3 regions of the Buttiauxella sp. BIGb0552 genome follow, and region 1 is predicted to be linked to each of the others. Evidence: predicted binding sites of a transcription regulator. Region 1 holds the regulator's gene; each other region holds the start of a gene.
What was found. Region 1 encodes sigma-54, which starts transcription at its own class of promoters, with help from an activator protein. Its sites were predicted from a motif close to GTTGGCACANNTTTCGCTNT; they were not measured.

Region 2: the regulator sigma-54 is predicted to act here: its motif matches at 1,963-1,982, upstream of hydN (electron transport protein HydN).
Region 3: the regulator sigma-54 is predicted to act here: its motif matches at 1,665-1,684, upstream of EDF88_RS15020 (branched-chain amino acid ABC transporter substrate-binding protein).

The regions. Positions count from the first base shown of each region.
Region 1 is NZ_SODY01000003.1:620,182-623,419, reverse strand. Features, by position in the region: gene ptsN (PTS IIA-like nitrogen regulatory protein PtsN) at 9-500, opposite strand; gene hpf (ribosome hibernation promoting factor) at 579-866, opposite strand; gene rpoN (RNA polymerase factor sigma-54) at 889-2,322, opposite strand; gene lptB (LPS export ABC transporter ATP-binding protein) at 2,427-3,152, opposite strand; gene lptA (lipopolysaccharide ABC transporter substrate-binding protein LptA) at 3,159-3,238, opposite strand, start outside.
Region 2 is NZ_SODY01000005.1:193,792-197,029, forward strand. Features, by position in the region: gene EDF88_RS16090 (NADH-quinone oxidoreductase subunit B family protein) at 1-287, shown strand, start outside; gene EDF88_RS16095 (formate hydrogenlyase maturation HycH family protein) at 287-697, shown strand; gene hycI (hydrogenase maturation peptidase HycI) at 690-1,163, shown strand; gene hydN (electron transport protein HydN) at 2,027-2,572, shown strand; gene fdhF (formate dehydrogenase subunit alpha) at 2,625-3,238, shown strand, end outside.
Region 3 is NZ_SODY01000004.1:626,422-629,659, reverse strand. Features, by position in the region: gene EDF88_RS15025 (branched-chain amino acid ABC transporter permease LivH) at 1-281, opposite strand, end outside; gene EDF88_RS15020 (branched-chain amino acid ABC transporter substrate-binding protein) at 379-1,500, opposite strand; tRNA gene EDF88_RS15015 (tRNA-Asn) at 2,029-2,104, shown strand; gene EDF88_RS15010 (MBL fold metallo-hydrolase) at 2,314-3,105, shown strand.

The sequences.
Region 1 (3,238 bases):
CAGCCAGATTATTCACTTTCACTACCATGTTCTGTTTCGGTAATGATCTGATAAAGCTCTTCATCGCTTTGCGCAGAACGCAGGCGTCGACAAATTGTTTTGTCTGCCAGACGCTTTGCCACCAGAGATAATGTGTGCAAATGCGTTTTTGTTTGATCCGCCGGTACAAGCAGCGCAAACATGAGGTCTACCGGCTGGTTATCAATCGCATCAAATGCGATAGGGGTCTCCAGTTTAATAAACACCCCAACCGCGCGGGTGGTATCTTCTTCCAGCTTCCCATGAGGTATAGCGATACCGTTACCGATACCGGTACTCCCCATACGTTCGCGCGTCAGCACGGCTTCAAAAACCACTTGTGGTGGCAGGCCGAGTTGCTTTGCTGCCAGCTCACTGATGATTTCCAGTGCACGTTTTTTACTCTGGCAATGTACGTTGGTACGAGTACATTCCTTGTTCAGGACATTACTAAGTTGTAGAGCAGAATCGTTGTTCATCATAAGTTCACCTAAGCACCCTGTTATGCTAACGGCCCGTTAAGTAACGAGCCGTCTATGCTGGAACAGTTGCCCGGATTATCAGTGTTGTTTTAGTTTATCTTTATGTTTGGTTAACTGGCGCGCCAGTTTATCAATTAAGCCATCAATTGCCGCATACATATCCTGGCCATCAGAGCTTGCATGGATTTCACCACCATTCACATGAAGCGTTGCATCGGCAATATGCGTGACCTTTTCAACCTTTAACACAATGTAGACCTGGTTAATTCTATCGAAGTACTGCTCCAGTTTGGCAAACTTCGTACTCACAAAATCGCGCAGTGCGTCAGTGATTTCGACGTTTTGTCCTGTAATGTTGAGCTGCATAGTGTCTTCCTTATCGGTTAAGTCATACCAGCTGTTTACGCTGATTTGACGGTGGTATGGATAAAGACTCTCGGTACTTCGCAACAGTGCGGCGTGCCACCATGATCCCCTGATCGGATAGCATAGTCGTTAACTTGCTATCACTCAGAGGTTTCGCAGGGTTTTCCGCAGCAATTAATTTCTTCACCAGTGCCCGAATCGCCGTAGATGAGGCCTCGCCTCCGCCTTCGGTATTCACATGGCTTGAGAAGAAATACTTCAATTCAAAAATGCCGCGTGGACTGTGCAAATATTTTTGCGTGGTCACACGGGAAATAGTCGATTCATGCATTTCGACTACTTGGGCAATATCAGCAAGAACCATCGGTTTCATGTGCTCTTCGCCGTGCTCAAAAAAACCTTGTTGCTGCTCAACGATACAGCGACTGACGCGCAGCAGCGTATCGTTGCGGCTTTCAAGACTTTTAATCAACCACTTCGCTTCTTGCAGGTTACTGCGAATAAATTGTGAGTCGCTGTCATTGCGGGCATTGGTACCCATTGCAGCGTACTGCTGATTAATTTTAAGGCGTGGAATGCTGTCGGCGTTTAATTCTACCGTCCAGCGCCCCTGAATCTTTTTGACCAGAATATCGGGAATGACATATTCGGGTTCACTGGTTTGAATCGATTGGCCTGGGCGTGGATCCAGAGACTGAATCAGGCACATTGCCTCTTTCAGAACTTCTTCTTTCAGGCGAGTGACGCGCATCAGGCTACGGAAATCATGGTTGGCCAGTAGATCCAGATGATCGCTGACAATCAGTCGTGCCTCGGTCAGCCACGGTGTTTCTCTGGCGTACTGAGAAAGTTGGATGAGCAAGCAATCGCGGAGATCGCGTGCGGCAACGCCAACAGGATCAAAACGCTGGACGCGTTTAAGTACCGCTTCCACTTCGTCGATCGTGATTTCTTCATCGCCCATGCTTTCCAGAATTTCTTCCAGCGAAACCGTGAGATAACCCATCTCATCGACAGCATCGACAATAGATGTCGCAATGGCAGTATCGGTATCAGAGAACGGAGTGAGATCGACCTGCCACATCAGGTAATCCTGAAGTGACTGGGTAGTTTCCCCTTGATAAACCGGCAGCTCGTCATCACTGTAATCAGAGCCTGTTCCTGATGGTGTGCCCGCGGTGTAGATCTCGTCCCAGCTGGTATCTAACGGCAATTCGTCAGGCATCTCTTTTTGTTCGAGAGCTTCACGGGTATCTAACGCTTCGTTTTCACGAACTTCCTGAGTTTCAATTTCTTCATGCAGATCGGTTTGCTCAAGCAGTGGGTTACTTTCCAGGGCTTGTTGGAGTTCTTGCTGAAGCTCTAACGTTGACAACTGCAACAGGCGGATTGCCTGCTGTAACTGTGGAGTCATAGCAAGTTGTTGGCTAAGCCGTAATTGCAAACCTTGCTTCATATTCAGAGCGAGCTTCCTCAGGTATATACCCGGCATACTTCGAGTTGCAGGAACGAGGGCAACTCGAATTACCCAGAGTATTAATAATTATACTTCCTACCCTATCAGAGTCTGAACTCTTCGCCCAGATAGACGCGCTTAACATGCTCATCTTCCAGGATTTCCGCAGGCGTGCCATGGGCAATTAACTGGCCCTGGCTTACGATGTAGGCTCGTTCACACACGGCCAACGTTTCGCGTACGTTATGGTCAGTAATCAGCACACCAAGCCCGCTATCGCGCAAGTGCTCGATAATCCGCTTGATGTCGATGACGGAGATTGGGTCAACACCTGCAAAAGGTTCGTCCAAAAGAATAAATTTCGGGTTTGCAGCCAGAGCGCGGGCAATTTCAACACGACGGCGCTCACCACCAGACAGAGACTGCCCGAGGTTATTGCGCAGATGCTCAATGTGAAACTCTTCCATCAACTCATTCGCACGGTCTTCACGCTGCTCAGCGCTGAGGTCATCACGAATTTGCAGGACAGCCATCAAGTTATCGAACACGCTTAAGCGACGGAATATTGACGCTTCTTGCGGTAAATACCCAATCCCGCGACGGGCACGAGCATGAAGCGGCAGAAGACTAATGTCTTCATCATCAATAATGATGTTCCCTGCATCACGCGGCACAATGCCAACAACCATGTAAAAAGTCGTGGTTTTGCCTGCACCGTTAGGGCCAAGTAAACCGACAATTTCACCTGATTTAACGGTCAGGCTGACGTCTTCAACAACGCGGCGGCCTTTGTAGGCTTTGGCGAGATGTTTTGCAATTAAAGTAGCCATAACGAATTAGTTACTCTTTTTCGGGGCTGGCGCCGGAGCCTGGCCGTCTTTTTTCTGCAATTGAGAAGGGACCAGAACTGTGGTGA
Region 2 (3,238 bases), on a different contig from region 1:
TTGGTCTGCTGGAGCAAAAAATCCACGCGCGTGAAGCCAGTGAAATGGATGCACAACCGGCGCAAATTCTGCACCCGGATATGGTTCAGCCATTGCGTGTTCGTATCGACCGTGCCGCACGCAGCCTTGCGGGTTATCGCTATGGCCGCCAGATTGCTGACAGCTATATGGAAAACCTCACCGCCGGTGGCGGCAGCGTTCAGCAGTGGCTGGCGCACGAGAACGATCCGCGTCTGACTGAAATCGTCACGCATCTGGAAGATCTGGTTAAGCAGGAGCGCGTGTAATGAGCGAGTCGGTGGTGTTTTGCCAGCTTAGCCGTAAGTTTGTCGATGAAAACGACAACACACCGAGTGATGCGCAGCAGGTGGTTTATTACAGCCTGGCAATCGGCCACCACCTCGGCGTTATCGACTGCCTGAAAGAGAACCTGGTTTGCTCGTATGAGCCTTACAAAGCGTGGATTTCCACGCTTGAAGAGGGCAGCGAAGCGCGGCGCAAAATGGAAGGTGTGCCGCGTTACGGTGAAATCGTTATCGACCAAAGCCACGTGGTTTTGCTGGCGAAAGCGTTTGATGCCGCCAAACCCACGCAAACTGAGCAGCAGCAAGAGTGGAGCCAGGAATTGCTCGATATGCTGCAAGCTATTCAACAAGAACCCGCCATTTATTTGATGGTACGGAGACGCTATGACTAACGTTTTACTGTGTGTCGGCAACAGCATGATGGGTGACGATGGCGCAGGCCCGCTACTTGCCGAGAAATGCCAGGCCGCCCCACAAGGCGACTGGATTGTTATTGACGGCGGCACCGCTCCTGAAAATGATGTGGTGGCAATTCGCGAATTGCGCCCGGAAAGATTGCTGCTGGTTGATGCCACAGATATGGGACTGAACCCAGGCGAAATCCGTGTCATCGACCCGGACGATATCGCTGAAATGTTTATGATGACCACCCACAACATGCCGCTTAACTATTTAATCGATCAGATTAAAGAAGATGTTGGCGAGGTGATTTTCCTCGGCATTCAGCCTGATATTGTCGGCTTTTACTACCCGATGACCGACGCGATAAAAGCTGCGGTGGAAACGGTGTATCAACGTCTGGCGGGCTGGGAAGGTAAAGGCGGTTTTGCGGATTTAGAAGCGCCGGAGTTCGAGTAATAGGGCTGTCGCTTATACGGACCTTTGAAGGGCAAATCCTGCCGATCCGGAGAAGGTTCCGTTCACTAAACGTTCAGTGTCCCCTGTGCTTACCGAAACGGTGAACGACTTAGGGTGACCACCGTCGTCACCCTAAGAACCCTGACTCCCGGCGATTAAATCGCTGCTTCGCAGTAAACCTCCGTTTTTCCTTTCAGTCCCAGGGTCGGTTGTGACGCGCTCCCAGCGATCACAACCTCTCGCCGTTCCCGATGGCTCGACCCGGCCTTACAGTCAAACCGGAGGCGATTTATGCCGGACTCAAAGGTCAACGTCAAAATCTAAGGTCAAAAGCCGAACCGGTTTTGACCTTGTTCCCGGTATAAATTGCCCCGGCGTTACCCATAAGTCAGGGTTGAGCTGCCGGGAGCAGCGAAAGTGAGCGATCGCCGGGAGCGAGTCGCGAACGACCCTGAACGTTGGGGATAAGCTGGGGTTTACCGCGCAGCGGCAATTTAAAAACCGGGCGACGGGGTCGCCAGGGGGATGTCGTTATCCACCTGGCACGTTCACCGTTCGCTGGCAACTATGAGATAGCGTAACGTTCGGGTGAACGGAAAACCTCTCATCTAACAAATCTAGCCCTGACAGATTACCAGTGAGGAATGCGTGTAAGAGACAGCCCTCAGGGAAAGGACTGGGGTGAAGGTGAGTAAACATCCTTCTGTCATCTGCCCAAATGACATCGTCAAATGTGTCGAAGTCACTGTCACCCCTCCCCCGATCAATACGCAAAGCCTTGAATCACGCTAGTTTCAAAGTTGGCACACTTTATGTATGCCTAGAGCAGTCTTATAAAAAAACACTCTATCCAGGAGTCTATGATGAACCGTTTCATCATTGCTGATTCGAGCAAATGTATTGGCTGTCGCACTTGCGAAGTGGCCTGTGTCGTAGCACATCAGGAAGCACAAGATTGCGCGGTATTAACACCGCAAACCTTCCTTCCACGTATTCATGTGATTAAAGGCGTGAATGTTTCCACCGCGACAATGTGCCGCCAGTGCGAAGACGCACCGTGCGCCAACGTTTGTCCTAATGGCGCAATCAGCCGCGAGCATGGGTTTGTGAATGTGATGCAAGAACGTTGCATCGGCTGCAAAACCTGTGTGGTTGCCTGCCCGTATGGCGCAATGGAAGTGGTTGTTCGCCCTGTTGTACGTAACAGCGGTGCAGGTCTTAACGTGATGGCAGAAAAAGCCGAAGCGAATAAATGCGACCTTTGCCACACCCGTTCAGAAGGCCCGGCCTGTATGGAAGCCTGCCCAACCAACGCAATTATCTGTGTTGATCGCAATAAACTTGAACAAATGAGTGCCGAAAAACGCCGCCGTGCTGCGTTCGATGCAACTTCATCCCTGATTTTCTAATTTCATCCCCTGACGGGAACGAAATTTTCAACTTTTAACAGGTCTGTTACTGATGAAAAAAATTACCAGCGTCTGCCCTTACTGTGGTGCAGGCTGCAAACTGAAACTGGTTGTTGAGAAGAACAAAATTATCCGTGCCGAAGCGGCTGATGGCGTGACTAACCAAAATGAACTCTGCCTGAAAGGCTATTACGGCTGGGATTTTCTCAACGATACCAAGCTGCTCACACCGCGTCTGACGCAGCCAATGATCCGCTATGAAAAAGGCGGCAAGCTTCAGCCGGTGAGCTGGGAAGAGGCGATTAGCTACACGGCTAAACGCCTGAAAGCTATCAAAGAGCAGCATGGCCCACGCTCAATTATGACGACAGGTTCGTCACGTGGGACAGGTAACGAAACCAACTATGTGATGCAGAAGTTTGCACGCGGTGTGCTGCATACCAACAACGTTGACTGCTGTGCGCGTGTTTGCCACGGGCCGTCGGTCGCAGGTTTGCAGGTGACGCTGGGTAATGGCGCGATGAGTAACTCCATCGGCGATATCGAAAACTCAAAATGCCTGTTGGTGTTTGGCTATAACTGCGCCGATTCGCACCCGATCGTGGCGCGTCGTGTGATTAAAGCCAAAGAACATGGCGCGAAAATCATTGTTTGCGATCCGCGCCG
Region 3 (3,238 bases), on a different contig from region 1:
TTATAGGCGATGCGCTCAATAGTCCAGCCGTAAACGCCCGTCACCACTATGGTGAACACCAGCGTGCCGAGAATGAGTAAAGGAAACGACTGCAAACCAAAGTACGACAACAGCGCAAGCCCGATGGCGCACAGATATGCGGAGATCATATACACTTCGCCGTGCGCGAAGTTAATCATGCCAATAATGCCGTAAACCATGGTGTAGCCGATGGCTATCAACCCGTAGACGGAACCTAGCGTTACGCCATTGATCAATTGTTGCAGGAAGAATGCGTCCATCATCGCGCGCTCGTGTTATAGGCTGAACGAGTCAGCCTGGTGTTTATAAAGCGTCGATATGCCGGAGCATACCGACGTTGAGCGAGACTCCGAACCCTTACTGAACCTCTTTGTATTTGCCCTTATCATCCCACTGATAAACCACGTAATCGGACACTTTCAGGTCGCCTTTATCATCCCAGGCTTTTTTGCCCATCACGGTATCCACCGGGTTTGCTTTCAGCCAGGCACTGGCTTTGGCTGAATCTGTGCCGCCAGTGGCTTTAAATGCCGCAGCAATCGCCTGAACGGATGCGTAGGAATAGAGGGTGTAACCTTCCGGTTCAAATTTACTGGCGCGGAATTTGTCGATTACCGCTTTGCCATCAGGGATTAAGCGAGGATCTTTACCGAAGGTCATGTAAATACCATTGGTGTATTGTGGGCCGCCTGCCGCAGTCACCATCTCTTCATTCACGATGCAGTCGCCGGAGAAGAATTTCGCCTGCACGCCCTGCTCACGCATCTGGCGCACCAGCGGCCCCGCTTCCGGGTGGCAACCGCCGAAGAACACCACGTCTGGTTTTTGCGCACCGATTTTGGTGACCAGTGCGTTAAAGTCTTTTTCACCGCGCGACAAGCCTTCGTACATCACATCATTGACGCCGCGTTTTGCGAGTGCCGCTTTGGTGGCATCTGCAAGCCCCTGCCCGTAAGTGTCTTTATCGTGAATAATCACCACACGTTTGGCTTTGAGCTTATCGATAATGAAATCGCTGGCGACCTTCCCTTGCTGGTCATCACGCCCGCACATGCGGAACATATCGCTCATCTTGCGCTCGGTGATAAGCGGGTTGGTCGACCCCGGGGTGATAGCAAGAATACCCGCGTCGTTGTAAACCTCAGAGGCAGGCATGGTAGACGATGAACAGAAGTGGCCGACCACGGCTTTCACTTTATCCTGATCCACCAGACGGTTAGCTACGGAGACCGCTTGTTTAGGTTCGCAAGCGTCATCGCCCTGGACCAGTTTGATTTTTTCACCATTAATCCCACCAGCAGCATTAATATCTTCGGCGGCCTGAGTCGCGCCATGCCAGTACTGATCGCCATAGGTCGCGTTCGGCCCGGTAAACGGCCCTGCGACACCGATGACAATATCGGCATGGGCGGAAAACGCCGTTACCAGACAACCAGCCAACACCAGAGAAAGAGGACTTCTGATCAATTTCAGCGACATTTGTATGTTCCTTAGCAAATCAGCAAAGAGGTTTATGCAAAACGGTGTAAGAGCCATTTTCAAAAGCAAAAACGCGAACAAAATGCACTATCCAGTCAATTTCCTGTGGGTTACAGCGAGGTTTCCATACGGGGTTTCCTTACGATTTTCACGGCCTTGAACATTAAGCAAAATGGTTGCCAGATTTGGTTACCGGTTGCCTGGTTCAGACTTATTTGAGTATAGAGCGCCGTTTTAAGCGCTCCGGCACCTTGCAGTGAAATTACAGCGGGGATCACATCTGGTTAACAATAAAGCAGTGATGTACAAAATTCATACGTCTTTGCACCAATATAGTCCGCATATAAATGATGGTTAATATTCAGCAGAGAAATAGCTCGATGCGTGATTTGCATACACTGATTGCAGATAAGACAAATTCGCCTTAATACTCAACAAGTTGAACATAAAAAGAGCAAACGAAAAACTTTTTCGCGAACCCTTTGACATGCCCCTCCCGAATCGCTAATATGCGCCCCGTTAACCGATTCCTCTGTAGTTCAGTCGGTAGAACGGCGGACTGTTAATCCGTATGTCACTGGTTCGAGTCCAGTCAGAGGAGCCAAATTCGAGAGCCCGCTTAAGGAAACTTAAGCGGGCTTTTTTGTTTTTGTGGGTTTTGATAATTCTCTGGCAGCACTAACGGGCACATCCTGATGTACCTGTGTGCCAGGCTGATTGTGTTTTAAAAGACACCAGAGCAGTCATGCAGATACTACCCTTTCACACTGCTCCCTTTAAAACTGGCTTAACCAGAATAGAGAGGACGACTCAATGATCACGTTATGCAAAGCTTGCGGCACATCTTATGAGGCCAGCGGTTTCCATCCAGAACATTGCAAAATCTGCAAAGATGAACGCCAGTATCTGCCCGCAACGGGGCAGCAATGGGTCGATTGTGACAGCCTTTTTAGTTCACATACCAATTCGTGGAAACAACATGAAACCCACCTCTTCAGCATTCAAACCGTGCCTGAGTTTGCGATCGGTCAACGCGCTTTTCTTCTGAGAACGCGGGAAGGCAATATTCTGTGGGATTGCATTGCCACTCTCGACGACGCAACAAAAACGCTGATTCATTCACTGGGCGGTCTAAAAGCTATCGCCATATCGCATCCTCATTTCTACAGCACCATGCAGGATTGGGCCGCCGAGTTTGAAGCCCCGATTTACCTTCATGCCAGCGATAGCCAGTGGATCATGCGCGACAGTCCATGGATTACACTTTGGGAAGGCGACACCCTTAAACTGTGCACAAACGTCACTGTATTGCGACTCGGTGGGCACTTCGCCGGCAGCAGCGTTCTGCACTGGGCACAAGACGAAGGAATGCTGCTATGTGGGGACACCGTTCAGGTCACCCCTGGCGCGGATGCGGTCTCCTTCATGTGGAGCTACCCAAATATGCTACCGCTGCCAGCAGTGACGGTCGGCAACATCATCAGCCAGCTGAGCTGCGTGAAATTTTCGAAACTCTATGGCGCGTTTGAAGGAAAGGAGATCGCAAAAAATGCCGATGAGATAGTGCGCCGTTCAGGCGAAAAGTATATTGCCTGCCTCAGTTAACGATGTAGCCAGATTCGAAAGCTGGTTTAAAACTCGTTGTTGGGAAATTCATCGGGTGCTTATCGTTAAACCTGGCGGGCTATGCAGAGTCCGGAAATGAAGACTCACTTCCGGATTTTGTTCCTGTGGGCAA